DNA from 2 places in the Cellulomonas sp. PSBB021 genome. Region 2 is predicted to be linked to the other one. Evidence: predicted binding sites of a transcription regulator. Region 2 holds the regulator's gene; the other holds the start of a gene.

Region 1 (14,820 bases), 390 kb from region 2:
GGCGAGCGGTGCAGCGCGGCCCGCAGGTCGGGCACGAGCAGGTGCGGCAGCACGGACGTGTACCAGGAGCCGGGCCCCAGCACGACCCACTGCGCACGCTCGACCGCCTCGACCGCCTGCGGGCACGCGGGCGGGTCCGACGGCACCAGGCGCACGTGCACGATCGGATCCGTCGTGCGGGCCACCGCGCTCTGGCCCCGCACCGTCTCGAGCACACCGGACGGTCGACGCACGTCCGCCTCGATGAGCAGCGGCACCTCGGTCATCGGCAGCACCCGCCCGCGCGCACCCAGGAGCCTGCCCACCCAGTCCAGACCCGCGACCGGGTCCCCGAGCAGCTCCCACAGCGTCACGATCAGCAGGTTGCCGAGCGCGTGCTGGTCGAGCGGGCCGTCCGTCGCGAACCGGTGCTGCAGCACGTCACGCCACGTGCGGCCCCAGTCGGAGTCGTCGCACAGCGCCGCCAGCGCCATCCGCAGGTCGCCCGGCGGCAGCACCGCGAGCTCGTCGCGCAGCCGACCGGACGAGCCCCCGTCGTCCGCCACCGTCACGACCGCGGTGATCTGGTCCGTCATCAGCCGCAGCGCCGAGAGCGTCGCCGAGACGCCGTGCCCGCCGCCGCACGCCACCACCGCGGGCCCGTGGTGCGACGAGCGGGCGCCCGGGACCGGCCCCACGCCGCTCGCCGGTGTGGGCGCCCCGCGGACCTCGGCGCTCACCGGACCGCCCCGCGGCCTCGTCGTCCTCCCGTGGTCGGGCGCCCGGCCCGGGTGACCGACCCGTTCACTCCTTGCCCAGGTCACGCGCGGCGACCGTGACACGGTGCCCCGCGTCACGCAGCCGCGCGGCGATGGCCTCGCTGATCGCGACCGACCGGTGCTTGCCGCCCGTGCAGCCGACCGCGATGGTCACGTAGCGCTTCTCCTCGTTGAGGTAGCCGGCCAGCACCGGCTCGAGCGCGTCGACGTACCGGTCGACGAACTGCGTCGCCCCCGGCAGCCCCAGCACGTAGTCGCGCACCGGGCCGTCGCGCCCCGTGAGATGCCGCAGCTCCGTCACCCAGTACGGGTTCGCGAGGAACCGCACGTCGACGACGTGGTCGGCGTCGAGCGGGATGCCGTACTTGAACCCGAACGACGTCACGTTGACGCGCAGGTGGTCGTCCGCGTCCCCCGCGACGAGCGATCGGACCTGCCGTGCGAGGTCGTGCACGTTGAGCTCGGACGTGTCGATCACGTTGTCCGCGCGCTCGCGGATGTCCGACAGCACCGCGCGCTCCTCGCGGATCCCGTCGAGCAGCGTGCCCGTGCCCTGCAGCGGGTGCGGCCGGCGCACCTGCTCGTAGCGGCGCACGAGCACCTCGTCCGACGCGTCGAGGAACAGGATCCGGTACTCGACACCCGCCGCGCGCAACCCGCCGAGGACCTCGGCGAGGTCGTCGAAGAACCCGCGCCCGCGCACGTCGATGACCGCGGCGACGCGGTGGGCGCGCGTCTCGGGCGGGCCGCTGGTGAGCATCCCGACGAGGTGCGTGAGCATCTGCGCGGGCAGGTTGTCGACGACGTACCAGTCGAGGTCCTCGAGCACCGCGGCCGCCCGCGTGCGCCCCGCACCCGACATGCCCGTGATGACGAGCACCTGGGGCTGGTGGAGCCGGGGGTGCTCGGTCGCGGCGTCGATCGCCGGGATCCCGGCCGGGACCGTGATGGGCGAGGGCTCGGTCATGTCCCCAGCATGCCAGCGGACGGGGCGAGAGCCTCGGTGGGCGCGGCGGTGTCGTCCGGCGCGAGCGCGGCGACGACCGCGGCGGCCGTCCGCTCCCCCATGCCGGGGACCGAGGCGATCTCCTCGACGCTCGCCGCCCGCAGGCGCTTGACCGAGCCGAAGTGCCGCAGCAGCGCCTTCTGCCGCGCCGGCCCCAGCCCGGGGACGTCGTCGAGCACCGACACCGTCATGCCCTTGCTGCGTCGCTTGCGGTGCGCCGTGATCGCGAACCGGTGCGCCTCGTCGCGCACGCGCTGCAGCAGGTAGAGGCCCTCCGAGCTGCGCTGCAGGATCACCGGGTAGTCGTCGCCCGGCACCCACACCTCCTCGAGCCGCTTCGCGAGGCCGCACAGCGCCACGTCGTCGATCCCGAGCTCCTCGAGCGCCCGCGCGGCCGCGGCGACCTGCGGAGGGCCGCCGTCGACGACGACGAGGTTCGGCGGGTACGCGAACCGACGCGGCCGCCCCGTCGTCTCGTCGATCGGGCCCGAGACCAACCGCTCACCGTCCTGCGCGTCCGCGTCACCGAGCTCGACGTCGCCCGACTCGGAGCGCTCCGCCAGGTAGCGGCGGAACCGGCGCGTGATCACCTCGTGCATGGCCTCGGTGTCGTCGGCCGCGCCCTCGCCGTGCCGTCCACGCACCGAGAACAGGCGGTACTCGCTCTTGCGGGCGAGGCCGTCCTCGAACACGACCATCGACGCCGACTGGTACGTCCCCTGGTTGTGCGAGACGTCGTAGCACTCGATCCGCAGCGGCGCGGTGTCCAGGCCCAGCGCCTCCTGGATCTCGCGCAGCGCCTGGCTGCGCGACGTCAGGTCGCCCGCACGCCGGGTGCGGTGCAGGTTCAGCGCGTGCTCGGCGTTGCGGTGCACCGTCGCCGCCAGCTCGCGCTTGTCCCCGCGCTGGGGCACACGGACCCGTACCCGCGAGCCGCGCAGCCCCGTGAGCCACGACTCGACCTGGTCGACGTCGGTCGGCAGCACCGGCACCAGCACCTCGCGCGGGACCGCGGTGCCGTCCGCCTCGTCCGTGCCGTAGACCTGCTGCAGCAGGTGCTCCACCAGGCCCGCGTCGTCGACGTCCTCGACCTTCTCGACGACCCAGCCACGCTGGCCCCGGATCCGACCGTCGCGCACGTGGAACACCTGCACCGCGGCCTCGAGGTCGTCGCCCGCGAGGCCGAACACGTCCGCCTCGGTGCCGTCCGGGAGCACCACGGCGTTGCGCTCCGTCGCGCGGCGCAGCGTCTGGATGTCGTCGCGCAGACGTGCGGCGCGCTCGTAGTCCAGCTCCGCGGCCGCCTCCTGCATGCGGCGCGTCAGCCGCTTCTCGAACCGGGTGGTGTCCCCGGCCATGAAGTCGCAGAAGTCCTGCGCGAGCCGGTGGTGGTCCTCGGGCGAGATCCGTCCCACGCACGGGGCGGAGCACTTGTCGATGTAGCCGAGGAGGCACGGGCGTCCCTGCTGGTGCGCGCGCTTGAACACGCCCGCCGAGCAGGTGCGCACGGGGAACACGCGCAGCAGCAGGTCGACCGTCTCGCGGATCGCCCACGCGTGCGCGTAGGGGCCGAAGTACCGCGTCCCCTTGCGCTTGGCGCCGCGCATCACCTGCACGCGCGGGAACTCGTCCGCGAGCGTGACCGCCAGGTAGGGGTACGACTTGTCGTCGCGGTACTTCACGTTGAACCGCGGGTCGAACTCCTTGATCCACGAGTACTCGAGCGCGAGCGCCTCGACCTCGGTGCCCACGACCGTCCACTGCACCGACGCCGCCGTGGTCACCATCGTCTGCGTGCGCGGGTGCAGCCCCGCCACGTCCTGGAAGTAGCTGTTGAGCCGCTGCCGCAGGCTCTTGGCCTTGCCGACGTAGATGACGCGGCCGTCACCGTCGCGGAACCGGTACACGCCGGGCGAGTCGGGGATCTCCCCCGGCGCCGGTCGGTAGGTCGCGGGATCAGCCATGGTCCGAGCCTAGTTCGCACCGCGGACACACCCCGCGGTGCCCCGGGTCGTCGAGGGCTCGACCGGCCGGCCGCCACGCCGGACGACGGCACGGCCCGCGCCCGGCACCGGGTGCCGCTAGCGTGTCGACATGGCGCAGCTGCTGCACTCCTACTCGGTGGACCTGACCTGGACCGGAGCGGGCGAGGCGGGGACGTCGACGTACACGTCGTACGGTCGCGACCACGAGCTCACGTCGGGCGACAAGCTGCCCCTGCCGGGCACCTCGGACCCGGGCTTCCGGGGAGACCCGTCGCGGTGGTCGCCGGAGGACCTCGTCGTGGGCGCGCTCGCGCAGTGCCACATGCTCTGGTTCCTGCACCTCGCGGCGGCCGCGGGCGTGGTCGTCGTCGGCTACGCGGACGCCGCGTCCGGGACGATGCGGATCGAGGCGGCCGGGCACGGGCAGTTCACCGAGGTCGTCCTGCGCCCGCGCGTGGTCGTCCGCACCCGGGTGCTGGCCGACGGGCAGCCTGTGACCGACGGCGTCCTGGCCGACCTGCACCACCGCGCTCACGAACACTGCTTCGTCGCGCGCTCGGTCAACTTCACCGTGCGGCACGAGCCCGTGCCGGTGGCGTTCGAGCGGGTCTGAGGAGCCCACCGGCAGGACTGCACCCACGCGTGCGGCGCGGCGGCCGGCGCGGGCCGTGCGCACGCTCAGGCCGAGACCGCCGCGGGCTCGAGGTCCAGCACCTCGGCGAGGAAACGGCCCGTGTGGCTCGCGGACACTCCCGCGACGTGCTCGGGCGTCCCCTCCGCGACGACCGTGCCACCGCCCGAGCCCCCCTCGGGACCCATGTCGATCACCCAGTCGGCGTTCTTGATGACGTCGAGGTTGTGCTCGATGACGATCACGGTGTTGCCCTTGTCGACGAGCGACTGCAGCACCCCGAGCAGCTTGCGGATGTCCTCGAAGTGCAGTCCGGTGGTGGGCTCGTCGAGCACGTACGCGGTGCGGCCCGTCGAGCGCCGCTGGAGCTCGGAGGCGAGCTTGACGCGCTGCGCCTCACCGCCCGACAGCGTCGGCGCGGGCTGGCCCAGGCGCACGTACCCCAGACCGACGTCGACGAGCGTCCGCAGGTGCCGGCTGATCGCGGGGACCGCGCTGAAGAACTCGGCGGCCTCCTCGATCGGCATGTCGAGCACGTCCGCGACCGTCTTGCCCTTGAAGTGCACCTCGAGCGTCTCGCGGTTGTACCGCGCGCCGTGGCAGACCTCGCACGGGACGTACACGTCGGGCAGGAAGTTCATCTCGATCTTGAGCGTGCCGTCGCCCGAGCACGCCTCGCAGCGCCCGCCCTTCACGTTGAACGAGAACCGCCCCGGCGTGTAGCCGCGGACCTTCGCCTCGGTCGTCTCCGCGAACAGCTTGCGGATGTTGTCCCACACGCCCGTGTACGTCGCGGGGTTCGAGCGCGGCGTGCGGCCGATCGGGCCCTGGTCGACGTGCACGACCTTGTCGAGCTGGTCGAGCCCCGTGACGCGCTTGTGCCGGCCGGCGACCTGGCGCGCGCCGTTGAGCTCGTTCGCCATCACCGTGTACAGGATCGAGTTCACGAGCGTCGACTTGCCGGAGCCCGACACGCCCGTGACGGCCGTCAGGACCCCCAGCGGGAACGACACGTCGATCCCGCGCAGGTTGTGCTCCCGCGCGCCCTGCACGGTCACGAGCCGCGACCGGTCGACCGGGCGCCGGTCGGCCGGCATCGGGATCTGCCGACGTCCCGACAGGTACGCGCCGGTCACCGACTCGTTCGACGCGAGCAGCCCCGCGAGGTCGCCCGAGTGCACGACGCGACCACCGTGCTCTCCCGCGCCCGGGCCGATGTCCACGATCCAGTCGGCCATCCGGATGGTGTCCTCGTCGTGCTCGACGACGATGAGCGTGTTGCCCAGGTCGCGCAGACGCGTGAGCGTGTCGATCAGGCGTCGGTTGTCCCGCTGGTGCAGGCCGATCGAGGGCTCGTCGAGCACGTAGAGGACGCCCACCAGGCCGGAGCCGATCTGCGTCGCGAGCCGGATGCGCTGGGCCTCACCGCCCGAGAGCGTCGCCGCCGGGCGCATCAGCGACAGGTAGTCCAGGCCCACGTCGAGCAAGAAGCCCAGGCGCGCCTGGATCTCCTTGAGCACCTGCGCCGCGATCTGCCGCTCGCGCTCGCCGAGCTCGAGGGTGTCGAGGAAGTCGCGTGCCTCCCGGATCGGCAGCTCGCAGACCTCCGCGATCGACCGCCCGCCGACCTTGACGGCGAGCACCTCGGGCTTGAGCCGCTGGCCCTGGCACGTCGGGCACGGGACCTCACGCATGAAGCCCTCGTACTTGTCCTTGCTCCACTCCGACTCGGTCTCGGCGTGCCGGCGCTCGAGGAACGTGATCACGCCCTCGAACCCGGTGGAGTACTGGCGCTCGCGACCCCACCGGTTGCGGTACCGGACCTGCACCTTGTGGTTGCGGCCGTGCAGGATCGCGTCCTTCGCGCGCTGCGGCAGCGCGCGCCACGGCACGTCCATGGCGAAGCCCATCTCGTCGGCGAGAGCCGACATGACGCGCTCGAAGTACTCCGAGGAGGTCTGCGCCCACGGGGCGACCGCGCCCTGCGCGAGGCTCAGCTCCTCGTCGGGCACGACGAGCTCCGGGTCGACCTCGAGACGCGAGCCGATGCCGGTGCACTCCGGGCACGCCCCGTACGGCGCGTTGAACGAGAACGTGCGCGGCTCGACCTCCTCGAGCGTGAGCACGTGGTCGTTCGGGCACGCCCGCTGCTCGGAGAACCGGCGCTCCTTGTCCGGGTCCTCGGCGTCGCGGTCCACCAGGTCGATCACGAGCAGCCCGCCGGACAGCCCGAGAGCGGTCTCCACCGAGTCGGTGAGGCGGCGCTGCACGCCCTCGCGCGCGACCAGCCGGTCGACCACGACCTCGATGTCGTGCTTGAGCTTCTTCTCGAGCGTCGGCGGCGCCGTGAGCTGCACGACCTCCCCGTCGACGCGCGCGCGCGAGAAGCCCTTCGCCTGCAGCTCTCCGAACAGGTCCGTGTACTCGCCCTTGCGGCCGCGGACGACGGGCGCGAGCACCTGGTACCGCGTGCCCTCGGGCAGCTCGAGCAGCCGGTCGACGATCTGCTGCGGCGTCTGCGCGGTGACGCGCTCGCCGCAGACGGGGCAGTACTGCGTCCCGGCGCGCGCGAACAGCAGGCGCAGGTAGTCGTACACCTCGGTGATCGTGCCGACCGTCGAGCGAGGGTTGCGGTTCGTCGACTTCTGGTCGATCGAGACGGCGGGCGACAGCCCCTCGATGAAGTCGACGTCGGGCTTGTCCATCTGCCCGAGGAACTGGCGCGCGTACGCCGAGAGCGACTCCACGTACCGCCGCTGCCCCTCGGCGAAGATCGTGTCGAAGGCCAGCGACGACTTCCCCGACCCGGACAGGCCGGTGAAGACGATCAGCTGGTCCCGGGGCAGGTCCAGGTCGACGTTGCGGAGGTTGTGCTCGCGGGCACCCTGCACCACCAGACGGTCGTTCACGGCGTGCAGTCTACGTTCCACCGCTGACAATCGCACACCCGTTCGATCCTCCTGGAGAGCAGCCGCGCGGTCCGCGGTCGCCCCGGCGCCGTCGTCGTGCCGAGCGTGCCCGATCGCCCCATGCTGGGACGCACCATGACGACAGAACCGACCACGACCGACGACCCGACGGTGACCGACGCACCGACGGTGACCGACGACCCGACCGTCGCCGCCGATCCGCCCACGGGCCCCACCGCGTCGATCGCGTCCACCGGACCCGAGCCCCTCCCCGTCCCCGTCGCCGAGTACGCGGTCGTCGGCGACGGGCGCACGACCGCGCTCGTCTCCCGCCGCGGCTCGGTCGACTGGCTGTGCCTGCCGCACGTCGACTCGGCGGCGTGCTTCGCACGACTGCTCGGCACGGAGGACAACGGCCGCTGGCTGCTGACCGTCCCCGACGCGCACGAGGTCACGCGTCGCTACCTCGACGACTCGTTCGTCCTCGAGACGACGTACCGCTCCCCCACCGGCACCGCCGTCGTCACCGACTCGATGCCCATCTCCGACGGACGGGCGGACCTCGTGCGGCACGTGCGGTGCACGCGGGGCACGGTGCGCGTCGAGCACGAGTGGGTGGTGCGCTTCGGCTACGGCGGCATCGAGCCGTGGGTCACGCGCACGGGCGGTCCCGACGCGCGGATCCGCGCGGTGGCCGGACCGGACGCGCTCGTCCTGCGCGGGACGCGCCTGCCGCACGCCGACGACCACCGGCACCGCGACGCGTTCGAGCTGCGGGAGGGCGAGGAGCTCGAGCTCGACCTCACGTGGTCACGCTCGTGGGAGCCGGTGCCACCGCCCCTGGCGGCGGCGACCCGCGTCGACACGACGCGCGTCGCGTGGGGGCTGTGGGCGCGCGGCGCACGGTACGCGGGGCCGCACCGCGAGGCCGTCGTGCGCTCGCTGCTCGTGCTGCGGCTCCTCACCGACTTCGAGACGGGCGGCATCGCCGCCGCGGCGACGACGAGCCTGCCCGAGGACTTCGGCGGCGCACGCAACTGGGACTACCGCTACTGCTGGCTGCGCGACGCCGCGATGACGCTCGAGGCGCTCCTCGAGCAGGGGTTCCGCGACGAGGCGACCCAGTGGCGCGACTGGCTGCTGCGCGCCGTCGCCGGCGACCCCACCGACCTGCAGATCATGTACCGCGTCGACGGCGGGCGTGACCTGCCGGAGCGTGAGCTCGGACACCTGCCGGGCTACGCCGGCTCCCGCCCGGTGCGGCTCGGCAACGCCGCGGTCGGCCAGGTCCAGAACGACGTGCTGGGCGAGGTCATCTGCGCGCTGCACGAGGCGCGCCGTGCCGGGATCACCGAGTCCGCGGACTCGTGGTCGCTCCAGCGCCACCTCCTCGAGGCGCTCCTGCGGCGCTGGCGCGACCCGGACCGCGGGATCTGGGAGGTGCGCGGCGACCCCCGGCACTTCGTGCACTCGAAGGTCATGGCCTGGGCCGCGGTCGACCGCGCGGTACGCGCCGTCGAGGAGCACGGCCTGTCCGGGCCGGTCGACCGCTGGCGCGCGGCGCGTGCGGAGATCCATGCGGACGTGCTGGCCCACGGCTGGGACGCGGACCGCGGGACGTTCGTGCAGCACTACGGCGCGACGCACACCGACGCCTCGCTCCTGCAGATCCTCCAGGTCGGCTTCCTCCCGCCCGACGACCCTCGCGTCCTCGGCACGCTCGCCGCGGTGCGCGCCGAGCTGGAGGTCGCCCCGGGGCTGCTGCGCCGCTACCGCACCGAACGGACCGACGACGGTGTGCCCGGCGGCGAGCACGCGTTCCTCGCGTGCTCGTTCTGGCTCGCGGAGGCGCTCGCCCGCACGGGGCAGGTCGACGAGGCGTCCGAGGTGCTGGACGGGCTCGTCGGGCTGACGAACGACGTGGGTCTCCTCGCCGAGCAGTACGACCCGGTCGGGCGCCGGATGGCCGGCAACGTGCCCCAGGCGCTGTCGCACCTCGCGCTCGTGCGTGCGGCCCACGCCGTCGGGCTGGCCACGGGCGCCTCGGAGGGACCCGCATGAGCACGGCACCCTGGACCGGTCACGTGACGCCCGGCGGCCCGACCGCGGTGCGCGTGCTCGACGAGGTCGAGCTCCGCAAGGTGTCGGTCGGGCCGATGGACAACAACGCCTACCTGCTGACGTGCCGCCGCGACGGCGCGCAGCTGCTCGTCGACGCCGCCGCCGACCCGGACCGCCTGCTCGCGCTGGTGCGCGAGGGCGACGCGAGCGCACGGCTCGACCTGGTCGTCACGACGCACCGGCACCGCGACCATGTCGGAGCGCTCGCGTCGGTCGTCGCGGTGACGGGTGCGCGCACGGCCGCCGGCGCCGACGACGCGGACGCGATCACCCAGGCGACGGGCGTGCCGGTCGGGCAGCGCCTGCACGACGGCGACCTGCTGGTCGTCGGGCACGTCACGCTCGAGGTCGTCGCGCTGCGCGGCCACACGCCCGGGTCGGTCGCGCTCGCCTACCGCGAGCCCGAGCACACCCACGTCCCGGGCGCGGCGCCCGGCCGGGTGCACCTGCTGACGGGCGACTCGCTGTTCCCCGGTGGGGTCGGCCGCACCACGACCCCGCAGGACTTCACGTCGCTGTACGACGACGTCGTCGCCCGCGTCTTCGACCGGTTCGGCGACGAGACGTGGGTGTACCCCGGTCACGGGCGCGACACGACGCTCGGGGCGGAACGTCCGCACCTCGCGCAGTGGCGCGCCCGGGGCTGGTGACGGCGCGCGCGTGCCGTAGCGCGTCAGGCCTCCGGCGGGCCGAGCACGGACGTGGCCACCGTCGCGTGCGCGGACTCGTCGTCGGACGGGTGGAAGATCCCCGCGAGCACGTCCCGGTAGAGCCTGCCCAGCTCGTTGCCGCTGAAGTACGACCCGCCGCCCGACGCGCGCAGCGCGAGCTCGACGACCTGGCGCGCCGACTCCGTCGCGCGGACCTTGAGCCCCACGAGCTGGGCGAACCAGCGCGCGCCGTGGTCCACCCGCTCGTCGACGTCGCGCGCGAGCGCGAACACCTGCAGCTCGGCGCCGTCCTGCAGCAGCGCGGCGTCGGCAATGCGCCACCGGATGTCGGGGTCCTGCGCGTACGCGCGCCCGCCGTTCTTGAGCGAGGTCCGACGACGCGCGGCCGCGACCGCGAGCTCGACCGCGCGACGCCCGATACCCGTGTAGACCGCGCCGAGCAGGATCTCGAACACGGAGAACAACGCGAACATGAACGAGTCGGCGGACGGCCCGGCGGGCAGGCTGCGGTACACACGCCCGGGCGGCGCGTAGGCGCCGTCCAGCACGGTCGTCGTCGACTGCGTGGCACGCATGCCCAGCGTGTCCCAGTCGTCCTTGGCCGTGACGCCCTCCCGCCCGACGACGCCGTGGACGAGGCGCGGGTCGGCCGGGTCCGAGTCGTCGAGACCGAACGTCGCGAGCCGCGTCCACACGGGCGACAGGGACGTGAAGATCTTGGTGCCGAAGAACCGGTAGCCCCCGTCCGCCTGGCGCTCGGCGCGGGTGCGCGAGCCGAACATCACCAGGTCGTTGCCGGCCTCCGAGTTGCCGAACGCGAACACCTCACCGTCCGCCGCGTCCTGCAGGACGAACTCGAATGCCTCGTCCCCGCGCTCGACGAGCTGCGCCGCCAGACCGGTCACGACGAGGTGCATGTTCACGGCCAGCGCCGTCGCGGGCGCCGCGGCGGCGAGCCGGACCTGCTCGCGCGCGACCTCCTCGAGGGTGAGCCCCGCACCACCGAGCCGCTGCGGCACGAACGCCCGCAGGTAGCCGGCCTCCGCGAGCTCCGCGAGGTCGTCGTGCGGGAACGTGTTCTCGCGGTCGTGTGCCGCGGCGCGCTCGTGCACGCGGGTCAGCAGGTCGTCGGTGAGGAGCGTGCGCAGCTCGCGCGCCATGTTCGCCTCGTCTCGTGCTCGGGTCGGTCGGTGATCGGGTGCCGCGGGGTCAGCTCACGAGGTCCGGGTGGGAGCCGGAGCGCTCACCGCGGTCGAGCGCCGCGATCCGCTCGTGGTCCCGCGGGGTCAGCTCGAGGTCCGCCGCGGCGAGGTTCTCGCGGATGCGCGCGGGCGTCACCGACTTCGGGACGACCGCGACGCCCAGGTCGAGGTGCCAGCGCAGGACCACCTGCGCGACGCTCGCGCCGTGCTCACGCGCGATGTCGAGCAGGACGGGATCCTCCAGGACGGCGCCCCGGCCCAGCGGCGACCACGCCTGCGTCACGATGCCGAGCTGGGAGTGCATCGCACGCAGCTCGCGCTGCTGCAGGTACGGGTGCAGCTCGACCTGGTTCACCACGGGCACCTCACCCGAGTCCTGCACGATGCGCTCCAGGTGGTCGGGCTGGAAGTTCGAGACGCCCACCGACCGCACGCGGCCCTCGTCGCGCAGCCGCAGCAACGTGCGCCACGTCGGCACGTACTGCTCCCGCGCCGGAGCGGGCCAGTGGATCAGGTACAGGTCCGGCGCGCCGAGCCCCAGGCGCCCGACCGACTCCTCGAACGCCGCCTCGGCGCGGTCGCCCTGCGCGTCGTTCCACAGCTTCGTCGTGACGAAGACGTCGTCCCGGTCGAGGCCGCTGGCGCGCACCGCGCGCCCCACCGCAGCCTCGTTGCGGTACAGCGTCGCCGTGTCGACGAGCCGGTACCCCGCCGTCAGCGCCTCGGCCACCGCGGGCTGCGCGGCCTCGTCGGACACCTTGTAGACCCCGAAGCCGAGGACCGGCATGCGCATGCCGTCGGCGAGCGTCACGCGAGTCGTCATCCCGCCACTCTGCCACCCGACCAGGCCCGACGCGTGCCGGTGGCCGGTCGGTGTGCGCCATCCCACGTCGCGTTCGGGCAGGATGTCGCCATGGCCACCTTCGCCGTCCGCTACACCTACGACGAGCGCACCGATGCTCGCGACCACTTCCGCCCCGAGCACCGCGCCTACCTCGCGGGCCTCGCCGACGCGGGCGCGCTCAAGGGCTCCGGACCGTGGACGGACGGCGCGCCCGGCGCGCTGCTCGTCCTCGTCGCGGACGACGAGGACCGCCTGCGGGCGATGCTCGCGGACGACCCGTTCCAGCGCGAGGGCCTCGTCGCCGAGACCGAGGTGCGCGGCTGGGACGTCGTGCTCGGTCCCTGGGCCTCCTGACCCCGCCGCACCGGCACGGCACCGACCCCGCGTGCCGCTCAGGGCGTGAGCGCCGCCCGGGCGTCGCGCGCTGACTTCACCAGGCTCACGGCCGCCGTCGTCCCGAGGATCACGACGATCGCGACCAGCGACAGCCAGATCGGGATCTCCGGCGCCCACGCCACGGGCTCACCGCCGTTGATGACCGGCAGCTCGTTCTCGTGCAACGCCTCGAGCACGAGCTTCACGCCGATGAAGCCGAGCAGCACCGCGAGCCCGTAGTTCAGGTAGACCAGGCGCGCGAGCAGGTCACCGAGCAGGAAGTACAGCTGGCGCAGCCCCATGAGCGCGAACAGGTTCGCCATCATGATGAGGTACGGCTCGCTCGTCAGCCCGAACAGCGCGGGGATCGAGTCGAACGCGAACAGCAGGTCCGTCGCGCCCAGCGCGACCAGGACGATCAGCATCGGCGTGATGAGGCGCCGCCCGTTCTCGACGACCGTCAGGTGCACGCCGTGGTACTGCGTGGTCGACGGGAACCAGCGCTGCACGAGGCGCAGCAGCAGGGGCGGGTGGAACTCGTCGGGGCCGTCGTCCGACCCCTCACGTGCGACCTTCCACGCCGTCCACACGAGGAACGCACCGAACAGGTAGAACACCCAGCTGAACGAGCTGACGATCGCCGACCCGAGCAGGATGAACACGGTCCGGAACACCAGCGCCAGCACGATCCCGACGAGCAGCGCCGTCTGCTGGTACTGCCGCGGCACGGCGAACCGACCCATGATCAGCATGAAGACGAACAGGTTGTCGACCGACAGCGAGTACTCGGTGAGCCAGCCCGCGTAGAACTCACCCGCGTACTGGCCCCCCGACGTGACGAGCACTCCGAGCCCGAACAGCACCGCGAGGCCGACGTACAGCCCGAGGTGCCGCAGGCACTCCGCGGTGCTCGGCACGTGCGGCCGGCGCCCCACGATCACCACGTCGACGACCAGCAGGGCGGTCACGATCCCGAGCGAGACCGCCCACACCAGCAGGGAGACGTCCACGTCACTCCTGTCCGGCAGCGACGCGTCGGTCGCTGCGTGTCTTGAGAAGGCTGGCGACCGTCGCGACCGCGAGGGTCCCCAGGATCACCGTGAGCGAGAGCCAGATGGGGATCTCCGGCGCCCACTCGATGTGCTCGCCCCCGTTGATGAACGGCAGCTCGTTGGTGTGCATCGCGTGCAGCAGGAGCTTCACCCCGATGAAGCCGAGGATCACGGCGAGGCCCTGCGAGAGGTACACGAGACGCTCGAGCAGCCCGCCGATCAGGAAGTACAGCTGACGCAGCCCGAGCAGTGCGAACGCGTTCGCGGTGAACACGATGTACGGCTCCTCGGTCAGACCGTAGATCGCGGGGATCGAGTCGAGCGCGAACAGGATGTCCGTCGAGCCGATCGCGACCATGACGAGGAGCATCGGCGTGAGCAGCCGCTTGCCGTCGACCACGGTCGTGAGCCGGTCGCCGTCGTACTCCGTCGTCGTCGGGAAGACGCGACGCACCGCCCGCACGAGGAACCCGTCGCCGACCTCCTTCTCGTCGGACCCGTCGTGGTCCTCCCGCGCGAGCTTGACGCCGGTGTACACGAGGAACGCACCGAACAGGTAGAAGACCCACGACCACCGCTCGATCGCCGCCGCGCCCACGAGGATGAACACGGTGCGCAGCACCAGCGCGATCGCCACACCGATCAGCAGCACCTTCTGCTGGAACGCCCTGGGGACGGCGAACCTCGTCATGATGATGAGGAACACGAACAGGTTGTCGACCGACAGGCTCTTCTCGGTCACGTACCCCGCGAAGTACTCCGCGCCGTGGTCCCAGCCCCAGGACGCGCCGACCGCCACGCCGAACAGCAGCGCGAGGACGATGTAGACCGACGACCACCAGGCCGACTCGCGGAACGTCGGCTCGTGCGGCGTGCGCACGTGCGCGAAGAAGTCGAAGACGAGCAGACCGACGACGCCGGCGGCCGTGAGCAGCCAGACGAGGCTCGAGACATCCATGGACAGACCTCCGGTACGAGTTGTGCGTCAGTACCGAAGGTCTCCCCCGCCCGCGATGCGGGCCGACCGCACCGGGCTCCGTCGGTCGCCACCACGGCGGATCGCCGGGCTGCGACCGGCGGCGTCCGTGATGACGACGCGGCCGATTGTGGGGTACTCCCCTTCACCGTCCGCCATCGTAGGTGACGGATGCCCCACGCGCCGCACGTGTCCACGGCCGCGCGCGTCGGGCCGCTACTGGACGCAGAACTCGTTGCCCTCGGGGTCCTGCATCGTCACCCAGAAGCTGCCGAGCTCCTCCTTCTCGT
Region 2 (14,820 bases):
TGTCGCAGGGGCTCGACCCGCAGGGTGCGGGGATCGCGGGGTCGCTCGTGCTCGGGGCGTCGGTCACGGGCGTCGGTCTGTTCGGACTCGGGGTCGCCGCCGTGTCCGGGCAGGTGGCGGCCACGGCGCGCGGGGCCAACGCGCTCGCCGCGTGCGTCGTGCTCGGGTGCTACGTGCTGCGCATGATCGGCGACCTCGGGGACGGCACGCTCACCTGGGCGTCCCCGATCGGCTGGGCGCAGGAGGCGCAGCCGTTCGCCGGCAACCGTTGGTGGCCGCTCGTGCTGCTCGCCGTCGTGAGCGTCGGCCTGTGCGCGGTCGCGGTCGCCGTCGAGGGTGTGCGGGACCACGGCACGGGGCTGCTCGCGGCGCGCCCCGGTCCTGCCTCGGCGCCCGCCCGGTTCGGGTCGCCGCTCGGGCTCGGGCTGCGCCTGCAGCGCGGGCCCGTCGTCGGGTGGAGCCTCGCGGTCGTGCTGACGGCCCTGCTGTTCGGCTCGGTCGTCGACGCCATGACCGACCTCATGGACGACGTCGGCGGTGACGCGACCGCCATCCTGGGCGGGACCGGGGTGAGCGCGCTGCTCGCGCTCCTGGCGAGCATGATCGCCCTGGTCACCGCGGTGTTCGCGATCCAGTCCGCGCTGACGCTGCGCGCCGACGAGGCGACCGGGATCCTCGAGCCGCAGCTCGCCGGCGCGCTGTCGCGCACGCGGTGGGTGCTCGAGCGGCTCGTGATCCCCGTCGTCGGCTCGGCCGTGCTGCTCGTCGTCGGCGGTGCGACCCTCGGCGCGGTCCACGGCTCGACCGTCGACGACCCCGCGCAGGCCGCCGTGATGGCGGGCGCCGCGCTGGCGTACTGGCCCGCGGTCATGGTGCTCGTCGGTCTCGCGGTCGCGCTGCTCGGGTGGGCCCCGCGGCTCGCCCTGCCGGTCACGTGGGGCGTGCTGGTGGCGATGTGGATCGCGACGATGCTGGGCGAGGTCCTCGGGCTGCCCGACTGGCTGCTCGACGCACTGCCGTTCGCCGCCGTCCCGTACCTGCCCCTCGAGGAGCTCGCCTGGGCGCCGCTGGCCGTGCTGACGGCCGTGGCCGTCGGGCTCGGCTCGACGGGCCTGCGCCGGTTCGCGCGGCGCGACGTCGAACCCGCCTGACGCCGGCATCCGACCAGCCGCCCACCCCACCGGCCGCGCACGCCACCGGCCGCCCACCCCACCGGCCGCCCACCCCACCGACCGGTGGGGTGGTCCGGGCTTCCCACTAGGCTGGCCCGATGCCGTCTCCGTCGCCCGCCGCCGCTCCTGACGGCGACACCGCGGAGGAGACCGGCGCCCGCTCGGCCGAGCGCGACCGGGCGGTCGACGAGCTCCTGGACGTCGCGGTCGGCGTCCTCGGGGGCGCCAGGCGTGACGGTCAGCACCTCATGGCGCGGGCCGTCGCACAGTCCCTCGACTCGGGCGAGCACCTGCTGGTGCAGGCGGGCACCGGCACCGGGAAGTCGCTCGGGTACCTCGTACCCGCCGTCCGGCACGCCGTGCACGCCGACGAGCGCGTCGTCGTGTCCACCGCGACGCTCGCCCTGCAGCGCCAGGTCCTCACCCGCGACCTGCCGCTCGTTGCGGACGCGCTCGCGGGGCACCTGCCCCGCCGGCCGCACATCGCCCTGCTCAAGGGCTGGCACAACTACCTGTGCCTGCACAAGGTCGAGGGCGGGTACCCCGCGGACGACCAGGGCGCGCTGTTCGACCTCCCCGAGCGTGCCGGCGCCGCGGAGCACCCCGACGCGGGGGAGGCGGCGCCCGCGAGCCTCGGCCAGCAGGTCGTGCGGCTGCGGGAGTGGGCGCAGGAGACCGACACCGGCGACCGCGACGACCTGGTCCCCGGCGTCACCGACCGCGCGTGGCGGCAGGTGTCCGTCACGTCGCTCGAGTGCATCGGGTCCGCGTGCCCCAAGCTCGACGAGTGCTTCCCGGAGCGCGCGCGGGCGTCCGCTCGCGAGGCCGACGTCGTCGTGACGAACCACGCGATGCTCGGCATCGCCGCGTCCGGCTCCCCGCACGTCCTCCCGGACCACGAGGTGCTCGTCGTCGACGAGGCGCACGAACTCGCCGACCGGGTGACCGCGCAGGCCACCGCGGAGCTCTCGCTGCCCGTCGTGCAGCACGCCGCCCGCGTCGCGCGCCGCCACGGCGGCGTCCCCGGCAGCGACCTCGAGGCCGCGGGGGAGGCGCTCGCGGGCGCGATCGTCCCGTTGCCCGAGGGGCGGTTCAGCGACGGGCTGCCACCCGCGGTGCACGACGCGGTCGCGGCGGTGCGGGACGCGGCCCGCACGCTGCTGTCCCTGCTGCGGCCCGAGGCCGGCGGGAGCGCAGGCGGCGCGCCCGCGGACGGCGGGCGCAAGGTCGCCCAGTCCGCGGTCCTCACCCTGTTCGAGACCGCCGAGCGCATGACCGGCACTCCCGAGGACCTCGCCCGGACCGTGATGTGGTGCGCACGCGGCGAGGACCGCTCGGGCGCGACCACCACGCGCCTGCTCGCGGCACCGTTGTCCGTCAACGGGCTCATCCGCACGCAGCTGCTCGCCGGACGCACCGCGGTGCTCACGTCCGCGACCCTCGCGCTCGGCGGGTCGTTCGACCCGATGGCGCGGTCGGTCGGTCTGGAGCTGCGGCCCGACGCAGAACCGGTCGGACCGACGAGCGTGCCCGGCGCCGACCCCGCACCCGCCGACGCGACGGGACCGGTGCGCTGGCGCGGCCTCGACGTCGGGAGCCCGTTCGACTACCCGCGGCAGGGGATCTGCTACGTGGCCCGGCGCCTGCCGCCACCCGGCCGCGAGCCCGCGACCGACGCGCAGCTCGACGAGATCGAGGCGCTCGTGCGCGCGTCCGGCGGCGCGACCCTCGGCCTGTTCTCGTCGCGCCGGGCGGCGAACGCCGCCGCCGAGGCGATGCGCGAGCGTCTCGACGTGCCCGTGCTGCTGCAGGGCGACGACCAGCTGCCCACCCTCGTCGCACGGTTCGCCGCCGACGAGCCGACCTGCCTGTTCGGGACGCTCGCGCTCTGGCAGGGCGTCGACGTCCCCGGCCGGGCGTGCCGGCTCGTCATCATCGACCGGATCCCGTTCCCCCGTCCCGACGACCCCGTTCGCTCCGCCCGTGCCGACGTCGTCGCCCGGTCCGGGGGCAACGGGTTCATGGCCGTCTCCGCGACGCACGCTGCGCTGCTCCTCGCTCAGGGCGCGGGTCGCCTGGTCCGCGGACCGCAGGACAAGGGCGTGGTCGCCGTCCTGGACCCGCGGCTCGCCACCGCCCGGTACGGCGAGTTCCTCGCCCGGTCCATGCCGGCGTTCTGGCGCACGACCGACCGGGACGTCGCGCTCGCCGCGCTGACGCGCCTGCGGGACTCCTGAGCCGGTAGCCTGCCAGGGACGGCCCCGGGCGCGGACGCGCAGGTCATGGGCCCGTCACCCCCGTCCACCGCCATGCCAGGAGGCGCCACGATGTCCGAGCAGATCGCCGAGAGCCTCGCCGACGAGGAGCCCAGCCTCTCCGGCGCCCCGAGCCACCGGCGGACGTCGAAGGTCGCGATCGTCGGCGCCGGCGCCGTCGGCTCGACCATGGCCTACGCGACGCTGATGCGCGGCGCCGCGCGCACCGTCGCGCTCTTCGACATCAACAAGGCGAAGGTCGAGGCCGAGGCGCTCGACCTGGGCCACGGCATCCAGTTCATGTCCATGGCCGAGGTCGTCGGGTCCGACGACATCGCGGTCTGCGCGGACGCGGACGTGGTCGTCTTCACCGCGGGCGCCAAGCAGAAGCCCGGCCAGACGCGCCTGGACCTCGCGGAGGCCACCATCGGGCTCGTCAGGAAGGTCCTGCCCTCGCTCGTCGAGGTCGCGCCGAACGCGGTCTACGTGATGGTGACCAACCCCGTCGACGTCGTGACCTACGCGTCGCTCAAGATCTCCGGCCTGCCGCCCACGCAGCTGTTCGGGTCCGGCACCGTGCTGGACTCCTCCCGGCTGCGGTACCTCATCGCGAAGCACACCGGGGTCGCCGTGCAGAACGTGCACGCGTACATCGCCGGTGAGCACGGCGACTCCGAGCTGCCCCTGTGGAGCTCGGCGTCGATCGGCGCGATCCCCCTCCTCGAGTGGCAGGGCATCGAGGGCGAGGGACCGCTCACCAGCGCGGTGCGCGACGAGATCGCGCGCGAGGTCGTCGAGTCCGCCTACCGGATCATCGAGGGCAAGGGTGCGACGAACTACGCGGTCGCGCTCGCCGGGTCGCGCATCATCGAGGCGATCCTCAAGGACGAGCGCCGGGTCCTGCCCGTCTCCTCGCTCCTGACCGGGTACTACGGCATCGACGACGTCTGCCTGTCCGTGCCGTCGATCGTCGGCTCGCCCGGGGTGCTCGACCGCCTGCCGGTGCCCATGTCCGTCGACGAGCTCTCCGGCCTGCGCTCCTCCGCCCAGGCCGTGCGGGACGTCGCCCGGCGCTTCGGCTTCTGACGGACGACGACGGCCCGCCGCCCGGAGGATCCGGGGGCGGGCCGTCGTCCGTCGTCATGGCGTCTCACTCGGACCAGGTGCGGTCCTCCCAGCGGTCGTCGGCGACGGCAGCATCGTCGGTGCTGTCGGTGCTGTCGGTGCTGTCGGTGCTGCCGGTGCTGTCCGTGCTGCTGGCGTCGCTCGTCTCGTCCGTGCGTGCGCGGTTCGTGCGCTCGTCGTCGGACGGGTGGGCGAGCCGCTGCGCCAGGCGGCGACCGAGCCCCGGTGGCGGGTCGGGCAGTCGGCCGGGCACGGCGCTCACAGGCTCCGCAGCACGCTGACGACGCGACCGAGGATCGTGGCGTCGTCGCCCGGGATGGGCGCGTAGGCGGCGTTGTGGGGCAGGAGCCACACGTGCCCGTCCGCGCGTCGCAGGGTCTTGACGGTCGCCTCGCCGTCGATCATCGCCGCGACGATCTCGCCGTTCTCCGCGACGGGCTGACGCCGCACGACCACCCAGTCGCCGTCGCAGATCGCCGCGTCGACCATCGAGTCGCCGCTGACCTTGAGCATGAAGAGCTCGCCCTCTCCGACCAGCTGGCGCGGCAGGGGGAACACGTCCTCGACCACCTGCTCGGCGAGGATCGGGCCGCCGGCGGCGATCCGCCCGACGAGCGGGACGTACGCGGGCGCCGAGAGCTGCTCCTCGCCCCCGTCCCCGAGCGACACCTGCGAGGGGGTGTCCTGGCCGCCCCACTGCGGGACGCCGCGCGAGTCGTCCGGGTGCACGACCTCGATCGCCCGCGGGCGCTTGGGGTCACGCCGCAGGTACCCCTTGCGCTCGAGCGCCGTGAGCTGGTGCTTCACGCTGGACGGGCTCGTCAGCCCGACAGCCTCGCCGATCTCGCGCATGCTCGGCGGGTAGCCGCGCGTCTCGACCGAGACGCGGATCGTCTGCAGGACCAGGCGCTGACGCGCCGTCAGACCGTCCGGGCCCGGGGGGGTCTCGGGCAGCTCGTGCACCGTACCCAGCCGTCCCTCGCCGCCGACGGAGCCGCCGGTGGCGTCGCCCCCGGTGGGCTGCTGCCCGGTCACGTCCTCGGTTCGCTGGTCCGTCACGTCCACCCCTCCAGTCCGCCCTGCCACCGACCGCCGTCGGCCGGCCTCTCCGGGGCGTCGTCGGTCCGCCGCCCGGTGCGCACCGCCGGATGGCGTCCCCGGCGGTGAAGGCCCTGGTCCACGGCCTCGTCGCGGGGGATGTCAGTGGTCGGTGGTGCGCTGTTCCTCGGCAGGAAGCCTACGCAGGTGGACGGGCGATATCAAACATCTGTTCGACATCTCTGGACGCGTGTCGCAGGCCTCTGGTAGAACTTCGTACAGACGTACGACGAACACGTGTATGACGAACGCGCGTACGACGCGCGGGAGTCGCGGTAGGCGCACCGGCGGCACGATCGGCCGGACGCGTGGCGCGGTGGACGGATGTCAGGGAGAGGGAGAGCGATGAGCGCGATGGTGATCGGACCCGACATGATCGGTGCGGGTCGTCGAGCAGGTCGTCCGGCACGGGCCTCCCGCGAGCGTGCCGCGGCTCTGGCCGCGCCGACGGCGGGCCGCTCCGCGGACGAGGCGCCGCTGCGGCTGACGCGCCGCGGGCGTGCGGTCGTCACGGTCCTCGCGCTCGCCCTCTCCGGCATGGCGTTCGTGCTGGGGTCGCACGCCGCGGCGGGTGCCACCTCGGACGCGACGGTCGAGCGTTACGTCGTGCGCACCGGGGACACGCTGTGGGACATCGCCGCCTCCTCTCGTGCGGCGGGCGAGTCGGTGCAGCACCAGGTCCGCGAGCTGGTCCGGGTCAACGGCATGTCGGGCACACACGTCGACGCCGGTCAGGAGCTCGTCGTCCCACACGGCTGAGCCGCGGGCCCTCGCGGGCCACTGCCTTGCGGCAGGGGGAGGCGTGGCCTACGGTCGCGTGGGCGACGCGCGCGAGCGCGGCCCGACGACAGCGATGCAGCAGGAGGCTCCAGGGTGCACTGCCCGTTCTGCCGGCACCCGGACTCCCGGGTGGTCGACTCCCGCACCTCGGACGACGGCGCGTCGATCCGCCGTCGCCGTCAGTGCCCGTCGTGCAATCGCCGGTTCACCACGGTGGAGACGACCAGCCTGTCGGTCGTGAAGCGCTCGGGTGCCACGGAGCCGTTCAGCCGGGACAAGATCGCCGGGGGCGTGCGCAAGGCATGCCAAGGCCGGCCGGTGAGCGAGGACGATCTCGCGCTGCTCGCCCAGAAGGTCGAGGAGACGCTGCGCTCGTCCGGGTCCGCGGAGATCGACGCCTACGAGATCGGCCTGGCGATTCTCGGGCCGCTGCGCGAGCTCGACGAGGTTGCCTACCTGCGGTTCGCCAGCGTGTACCAGGCGTTCGACTCGCTCGAGGACTTCGAGGCCGCGATCACCGTGCTCCGGGCGGAGCGTGACGACCGCGACCGGGGCGCTCGCGACGAGGCTCCGGACGCAGCAGCGCCGGGCGTCGCGACGCCCGACACCGCAGCAGCCGACACCGCAGTAGCCGACACCACAGAAGCCGGCACCGAGGCACCCGATGCCGCAGTCGCGGACTCCGGAGCGCAGCCGGCCGGGTCGGCTCCCGGAGCGGGCGGAGCCGGCTGACCGGTCCCGGCGGAAGCCGAGGGGCTGCTGCGAGGGATGACAGTGGTCCGGCGCGGGCTGCTCGTCGGCCCGGGTCGGTGGGGCACGTGCCGGGGGGCCGTCGGCCGCGGGTTACGGTCGAGCCATGCTCCCTCACGACCTGTTCCACCTGCGCACGCCCGGATCCGTCGCCCTCGTCCCCGACGGGTCGGCGGCCGTCGTCGCTCTCTCGCAGCCCGACGAGGAGGCGGACGAGTACCGCGGTGGCCTCTGGCTGGTGCCGCTCGACGGCTCGGCGCCGCGCGTCCTCACGCGCGGCCACGCGGACTCCGCGCCTGACGTCTCACCCGACGGTCGTTGGGTCGTGTTCGTGCGGTCCACCACGGGCGACAAGCCGCAGCTGTACGTGGTCGAGACGAGCGGGGGAGAGCCGTTCCGGGTCACCGACCAGCCTCTGGGGGCGGGCCAGCCGCGGTTCTCGCCCGACGGCCGGCGCATCGCGTACGTCGCGCGCGTGCCGGACGAGGGCCGGTACGCAGCGGACGGTGACGCGGGTGCCGAGCGGCCCCGGCTGATCACGCAGCTGCGCAACCGTGCCGACGGGCTCGGGCACCTGCGTGACCGCGTCCGCCAGGTGTTCGTCCTCGAGGTGCCGGACGCCTCGGGCTCCACCGTCCATGTCCCGGCGTCGTATGCGCTGACCTGCGCCGACGACGACGTGGACCTGCCGCACTGGTTCCCGGACGGCCGTGCCGTCGCGGCGCTGCTGCGCCGGCACGGCACGCGTGAGCAGGACCTGCGCCGCGACGCGGTGGCGCTGCTCGTGCCGGAGGACCTGACGGGTGTGTCGGGCGATGCACAGGTCGTGCCGCTCACGGACGCCGACGCGGGCGCGAGCCTGTCGCTGTCCCGCGCGGTCCCGGCGCCCGACGGCGCGCGGGTGTGGCTGCTCGCCGAGGACGTGGGGGAGTCCGGGCGTGACTTCGTCGCGGCGCTCACGGGTCTGTTCGAGCTGCCGCTGACCGCCGAGGCCAGGCCTGCCGGCCCGCCGCGACGCGTCACCGACCCCGACGAGGTGGACCTCGACCCGGGTGTGCTGGTCCCGGTCGGCGACGGCGTGCTCGTCGCACCGCTGCGCTCGGGTGCCGTGCACCTGACGCTCGTGGGGTCCGACGGCGGGTCGAGGGACCTCCTCGACGGCGCGGTCGTCGTCGGCGCGGCAGCAGCGGCGGGCGGCGCGGTCGTCGCGGTCCGCGCGACGCCGGACTCCGCGGGGGACGTCGTGCTCGTCGACACGGGCCGAGCCCTGACCGACTGGTCGGCGCCGCTGCGGGCGACGGGTCGTGTGCGGGTGTCCGAACCGCTCGTCGCGCACGCGCCCGACGGGTACCGCGTCGAGGGGTGGCTCACGACGCCCGACCCGGACCGGTACGGCGCGGGTCCGCACCCCACGATCCTGCTGATCCACGGCGGCCCGTTCGCGCAGTACACGCACGCGCTGTTCGACGAGGTGCAGACGCTCGCCGAGGCGGGCTACGCCGTGGTGCACGGCAACCCGCGCGGCTCGTCGGGCCGGGGCCGGGCGCACGGCCGGGCGATCCGACGCGCGTTCGGGACGGTCGACGCGGACGACGTGCTCGCGCTGCTCGACGAGGCGCTCACGGATCCGCGGCTCGACCCGCAGCGCACGGGCGTGATGGGCGGCTCGTACGGCGGGTACCTCACGGCGTGGCTGACGACGCGCACGCAGCGGTTCGCGGCCGCGATCGTGGAGCGCGGCTTCCTGGATCCGGTGAGCTTCACGGGCTCGAGCGACATCGGCTGGTTCTTCGGGCTGGAGTACCTCGGCGACCCGGCGACGGAGGCGGAGCTCGTCGCCGCGCAGTCGCCCATGGCGCGGGTCGCCGAGGTCGGCACGCCCACGCTCGTCGTGCACTCCGAGCAGGACTGGCGCTGCCCGGTGGAGCAGGGGCAGCGCTGGTTCGTCGAGCTGCGCCGCCGCGGGGTGCCGAGCGAGCTGCTGCTGTTCCCGGGCGAGGGGCACGAGCTCACGCGCTCGGGCCGGCCGTCGCACCGCGTCGCCCGGTTCGAGCACGTGCTGCGCTGGTGGGACCGTTGGCTGCCGGTCGGCTCGCGGTCGCGGGACGTGGCCTGAGGTATGGAGTTGGCACCGGCGCGACGAGTCCGTCACGCTGGGGCTTCGACGACGAGGAGGTGCCGATGGCGCACGACGACACGAAGGCGGCCGTGAGCGAGGACGCGAAGGCCAAGTTCCGCGAGGCGCTGGAGCGCAAGAAGGGTGCCGCGCACCGCACGGCGGACGGGCAGTCGAACACGGGCTCGGTGCACGGGTCCGAGACGACGGGCCCGGCCCAGCGCCGGTTCCAGCGCAAGTCCGGCTCCGCCTGACGGCGACCCGCAGCGAACGACGAGCAAGGCCCCGACCGGGTGTCCGGTCGGGGCCTTGCGCCGTGCGTGCCACCGCGCCGCCGGGCGACGGTGGCGCGGTGCTCAGGACAGCAGGCGCAGGCGGATCGCCTCGGGCTGCGCGCGCAGCGCGGTCACGAGCGAGTCGTCGACGGGCGAGCCCGCGTCGGTGACCACGTAGCCGAGGTCGCCGCGGGTCGCGAGGAGCTGGCCCTCGATGTTCACGCCGTGCTCGGCGAGGGTCGCGTTGACCTTGGCGAGCACGCCGGGGACGTTGCGGTGCAGGTACGCGAGGCGGTGCACGCCGGGCGGCTGGTCGAGCGCGACGTTCGGGAGGTTCACCGACAGGGTGGTCGAGCCGGTGGCGAGGTAGTCGCGGACCTTGTTGGAGACGAACTGGCCGATCGCCTCCTGCGCCTCCTCGGTCGACCCGCCCGTGTGCGGGGTGAGGATGACGTTCGGCAGGCCGAGCAGCTCGGAGTCGAACGGGTCGCCCTTGCGCTTGGGCTCGACGGGGAACACATCGATCGCCGCGCCCGCGAGGTGGCCGGACACGATCGCGTCGCGCACCGCGGCGGGGTCGACGACGAAGCCGCGGGACAGGTTCAGCAGGATCGCGCCGGGTCGCATGCGGGCGATCTGCGCGGCGCCGAAGAAGCCGGCGTTGCCGGGCCGGCCGTCGACGTGGAGCGTCACGACGTCGGCGGTCTCGAGCAGCTCGTCGAGCGAGGACGCGCGGCGTGCGTTGCCGAGCGCGAGCTTCTCGGCGGTGTCGTAGAAGACGACGGACATGCCGAGGTTTTCCGCGAGCACCGACAGCTGCGTGCCGATGTTGCCGTAGCCGATGATGCCGAGCGTGCGGCCGCGGACCTCGTGGGCCCCGGTGGCGGACTTGTTCCAGACGCCCTCGTGCATCTCCTTGTCGAAGACGGTGAGGCGGCGCGTGAGCGCGATGATGTCGGCGATCGCGATCTCGACGACCGAGCGCGTGTTGGAGAACGGCGCGTTGAACGTCGCGATGCCGAGGGACGCGGCGGCGCGCAGGTCGATCTGGTTGGTGCCGATGCAGTAGGCGCCGACGGCGACGAGGTCGTGCGCCTGCGCGAGGACGTCAGCGGTGACCTGCGTCTTGGATCGGATGCCGAGCAGCTCGACGCCCTGCAGCGCGTCGACGAGCTCGGACTCGTCGAGCGCGCCGGTCCGCGTCGTCACGTCGAAGCCGGCCGACTCCAGGATGGTGCGGGCCTGCGGGTGGAGGTTCTCGAGAAGAAGGGCCTTGGGCACGGGCACATCGTGCGCCTGTCCGGGTGCTGGGCGCGTCGCCGTCCGACTCGCGGACACCTCGGACCCACGTCCGGGCCCGGTCCCGTGCGACGGCCGCTCAGAATCCCGCGGGGAGGTCTCGCGAGTGCACCACGTGCAGCGCGCGCGTCGGGCGTGTCATCGCGACGTAGAGGTCGCCCGCCGACTGCTCGAGCACCTCCGCGGGCTCGACCAGCACGACGACGTCGAACTCGAGCCCCTTGGCCTCGCGCGGGTCGAGGACGACGACCGGCGCGTCGAGGTCGAGCCCCGTCCCGGCGGCCGGCAGCGCCAGGCCCGCGTCCGCGCCCGCGGCACGCAGGGCCGCGACACGCCCGGGCGCCGCGACGACCGCCACGCGCCCCGCGCCCGACTCGTCGTGCACCGTCCGGGACGCCGTCGCGGCCGCCGTGACCGCGGCGTCGGTCAGCTCGTCGGGAGCGACCTTCGACACCTCGAGCGCGTCGGGGACCTCACGCGCCGACGTGAGCGGCGAGCGGGCCAGCCCGGCGGCGTCCGCGACCCGGCCCGCGGTGTCCGCGACCTGCGCGGGCGTGCGGTAGTTGACCGTGAGCTCCGCCTGGCGCCACGAGCCGCGCAGCACCGGGTCGAGCATCGAGGCCCAGCGTCGGGCGCCCGCGGCGGACGACGTCTGCGCGACGTCGCCGACGATCGTCAGCGAGCGGGTCGGCACGCGGCGCAGCAGCGCGCGCCACGCCATCGCGGACAGCTCCTGGGCCTCGTCGACGACGACGTGCCCGTACGTCCACGAGCGGTCGGCGGCAGCCCGCTCGGCGGTCGTCAGCGCGGGACCGCCCGACGCGAACCGGTCGGCGAGCAGCTCGGCGGAGACGAACGCGCCACCGCCGGTCTGCTCGAGCACCTGCCGGGCGTAGGCGACCTCTCGCTGGCGCGCGTCGGCGGCCGCTCGCGCCTGCGCCCGCGCGGCCTGGTCGTCCTCGCCGAGCAGCTCCGCGGCCTCGTCGAGCAGCGGGACGTCCGCCGGGGTCCAGGGGGCGTCGGCGTCGCGCGCGAGCAGCGCGCGCTCGCGCGGCGAGAGCTGCGCAGCGGCGGACTCGAGCCGCCACGGCTTGGCGTACAGGTCGGCCAGCAGTTTCTGCGGCGTCAGCGGCATCCACGCGAGGTTGAGCGCGATGCGGATCTCGCGCGTGGTGCGCAGCTCCTCGAGGATCTCCCCGCGTTCGTCGGCGGGCACCTCGAACGCGAGCTGCTCGACGTATTGCGACGCGAGCCGGCCGAGCATGTCGCGCACGAACGCGACGCGCGCGAGGTTGTGCGGGCGGTGCAGGCGCCGCGCGCGGGCGATCGCCTGGCTCACGTCCGACGGACGCACGACGACTGTGCGGCCGTCGAGGCGCACGCTCGTCGGCCCGGCGGGGACGCGCTGACGGTCCCGCACCGCACGCGCGATGACCTGCGCCATCACCGCGCGCCCCTTGACCGCCGCGACCTCGTCGGGCTCGGTGCCGCTCGCGACGACACCCGGGACGAGGTCGGAGATCGTCGTGGTGACCACACCGGTCTCGCCGAGCGACGGCAGGACCTGGTCGATGTACCGCAGGAACGTGCGCGACGGTCCGACCAGGAGCACGCCCGAGCGCTCGAGCACGCGCCGGTGCGCGTAGAGCAGGTACGCGGCGCGGTGCAGCGCCACTGCCGTCTTGCCGGTGCCCGGGCCGCCCTGCACGACGAGCGCGCCGGTGAGCTCCGAGCGGATGATCGCGTCCTGCTCCGACTGGATGGTCGAGACGATGTCGCCCATGCGGCCCGTGCGGCCCGCGCGCAGCCCGGCGAGCAGCGCGCCCTCCCCGGACAGGCCGACGAGCGCGTCGGGGTCACCGTCGAGCAGGTCGAGGTCGAGCACCTCGTCCTCGACGCCGGTGACGGTCCGTCCGCGCGTGACCACGTGCCGGCGCCGCCGCACGCCGTCGGGGTGCGCGGCGGTGGCGCGGTAGAAGGCCCGCGCGGCGGGCGCGCGCCAGTCGGTCAGCAGGGGCGTCTGCTCGGGGTCCGTGAGACCGATGCGCCCGACGTAGCGCGTCGAGTCGTCGTCGAGGTCGAGCCGGCCGAACACGAGCCGCTCCTCGACCGCCTCGAGCTGTGCGACGCGGTCCTCGTAGAGCGTCGCGAACGCGTCGCGCTCGCTGCGGTTCTGCGGCGAGCCGGACGGCCCCTGGCGGCGCACCGCCGCGAGCCGCGCCCGGGTCTGCGCGCGCAGCTCGTCGAGCCGCCCGTAGACGACGTCGACCTGTCGCTGCTCGAGGGCGATCTCGTCGTCCGTGGTCGTCACGCGCGCGTCCTCCTGGCAGTGGGTGGACCTGTCCGGGCGGGCGTCGGCGCCGGACGAGGGCCGTCCATTGTTCCACCTGGACAGCGCCGTCCGCGACGAGCGCGCCGCCGTTCCACCCGCACGCCACGGACCTGGCGTGCCCGCCCCACCCACCCGACCTACTGACCTGCGCGGTCGCGGCACGCCCCGTACGCTGCGCAGGGCCGAGGAAGGAGACAGCCGTGATCGAGGTGGACGCCCCCGCGGGCGCGGAGCCCGGGCCGCTGCGCGTGCTCGTGGTCGAGGACGACGAGGGCGACTGGGTCCTCGCCACCGAGCACCTTGCGGACGCCGGGCTCGACGCCGACCTGCGGCGCGCGCGCACGCTCGACGAGGCCGTCACCATGCTCGACGTCGACTGCGTGCTGCTCGACCTCGGCCTGCCGGACGCGGCCGGGCTACCGGCGCTCGAGCGGCTGCTCGCGGCGGGCGCGCCGGCCGTCGTCGTGCTCACCGGGCTGGCCGACGCGCACGCCGGCGTCGCCGCGGTCGCCGCGGGCGCCCAGGACTACCTCGACAAGAGCGACGTCGACGGCGAGCGGCTCGTCCGGTCGGTGCGCTACGCGATCGCGCGTCGTCGGCTCGAGGACGCCGACCGTGCCCTGTACCGCAGCGTCGTGCGCGAGCAGGAGACGACGCGCCTCGAGCAGGCGCTGCTGCCGCGGCCCGCCGTGCCCGCCGGGACGATCGAGCTGGCCGTCGGGTACCGCGCGGGTCGCGACGGTGTGCTCGGCGGTGACTTCTACGACGCGGTGGCCCGCCCCGACGGCACCGTGCTGGCCATCGTCGGCGACGTGTGCGGGCACGGGCCCGACGAGGCCGCGCTCGGCGCCACGCTGCGCACCGCGTGGCGCACGCTCGTGCTCGCCGAGGTGCCCACGCGGGAGCTGCTGGGCCTCCTCGAGCGGGTGCTCGAGTCGGAGCGCCCGTCGCCCGAGATCTTCACGACGTTCGCGATGGTCGCGGTCGACGCGGACCGCACCGCCGCCGACGTGTACCTCGCGGGGCACCCCGTGCCGTTCCTGCTCGGGCCGCCCTCGACGATGGTGAGCGGCGCACGCCGCGGCCGTGCGCTGGGCATCCCCGTCAGGGGCGGCTGGGAGCCGCTGCGGCTCGAGCTCGGCGACGACTGGGGGATCCTGCTGCACACCGACGGGCTGATGGAGGCGACGCTCGCGGGCTCCTCCGACCGGATCGGCAAGGCCGGCCTGCTGGCGGTCGTGGACGAGTCGCTCGCCGCGTGCGCGCGCGAGCCGGACGGACCGGCGCTGGTCGACCGGGTGATCGAGCGCGTGCGCGCCGCGCACGGCGGCGACCTCGTCGACGACGCCGCCGTCGTCGTCGTCGGGTGGCACGCGTGAGCCCCGCACGCGCCGCCGCGGCGACCGCCTCTGCCGCCTCGCGGGGCGAGCAGACGCTGCGCGAACGGCTGCGGGGGTGGTTCTCGGTCGTCGGCGTGCTGCTCGTGCTCGTCGTCGCGCTCGCCGCGGTCGCCTACTCCCAGCAGGTGCAGCGCCAGGAGATCGTCACGCAGGACCTGTTCGACGCGATCACCGAGACCGACACCGCGTACATCGCGCTCATCGACGCCGAGACGGGC

What was found. Region 2 encodes LexA, which represses DNA repair genes until DNA is damaged. Its sites were predicted from a motif close to TCGAACANNTGTTCGA; they were not measured.
Region 1: a site for LexA is predicted at 7,320-7,335, ahead of uvrA (excinuclease ABC subunit UvrA). Genes of this name have one in related genera too.

What each region holds. Positions count from the first base shown of each region.
Region 1 covers NZ_CP021430.1:1,098,945-1,113,764, forward strand. Annotated here, with positions in the region: gene yvcK (uridine diphosphate-N-acetylglucosamine-binding protein YvcK) at 1-677, opposite strand, end outside; gene rapZ (RNase adapter RapZ) at 784-1,725, opposite strand; gene uvrC (excinuclease ABC subunit UvrC) at 1,722-3,728, opposite strand; gene CBP52_RS04985 (OsmC family protein) at 3,859-4,362, shown strand; gene uvrA (excinuclease ABC subunit UvrA) at 4,428-7,289, opposite strand; gene CBP52_RS04995 (glycoside hydrolase family 15 protein) at 7,425-9,350, shown strand; gene CBP52_RS05000 (MBL fold metallo-hydrolase) at 9,347-10,060, shown strand; gene CBP52_RS05005 (acyl-CoA dehydrogenase family protein) at 10,084-11,241, opposite strand; gene CBP52_RS05010 (aldo/keto reductase) at 11,291-12,106, opposite strand; gene CBP52_RS05015 (YciI family protein) at 12,197-12,481, shown strand; gene CBP52_RS05020 (TerC family protein) at 12,520-13,512, opposite strand; gene CBP52_RS05025 (TerC family protein) at 13,514-14,512, opposite strand; gene CBP52_RS05030 (VOC family protein) at 14,747-14,820, opposite strand, start outside.
Region 2 covers NZ_CP021430.1:705,030-719,849, forward strand. Annotated here, with positions in the region: gene CBP52_RS03190 (ABC transporter permease) at 1-1,151, shown strand, start outside; gene CBP52_RS03195 (ATP-dependent DNA helicase) at 1,271-3,409, shown strand; gene CBP52_RS03200 (L-lactate dehydrogenase) at 3,500-4,513, shown strand; gene CBP52_RS03205 (hypothetical protein) at 4,578-4,805, opposite strand; gene lexA (transcriptional repressor LexA) at 4,811-5,524, opposite strand; gene CBP52_RS03215 (LysM peptidoglycan-binding domain-containing protein) at 5,996-6,409, shown strand; partial or broken gene nrdR (transcriptional regulator NrdR) at 6,524-7,009, shown strand; gene CBP52_RS03225 (S9 family peptidase) at 7,287-9,296, shown strand; gene CBP52_RS03230 (DUF5302 domain-containing protein) at 9,362-9,550, shown strand; gene serA (phosphoglycerate dehydrogenase) at 9,653-10,852, opposite strand; gene CBP52_RS03240 (AAA family ATPase) at 10,950-13,181, opposite strand; gene CBP52_RS03245 (PP2C family protein-serine/threonine phosphatase) at 13,403-14,581, shown strand; gene CBP52_RS03250 (ATP-binding protein) at 14,578-14,820, shown strand, end outside.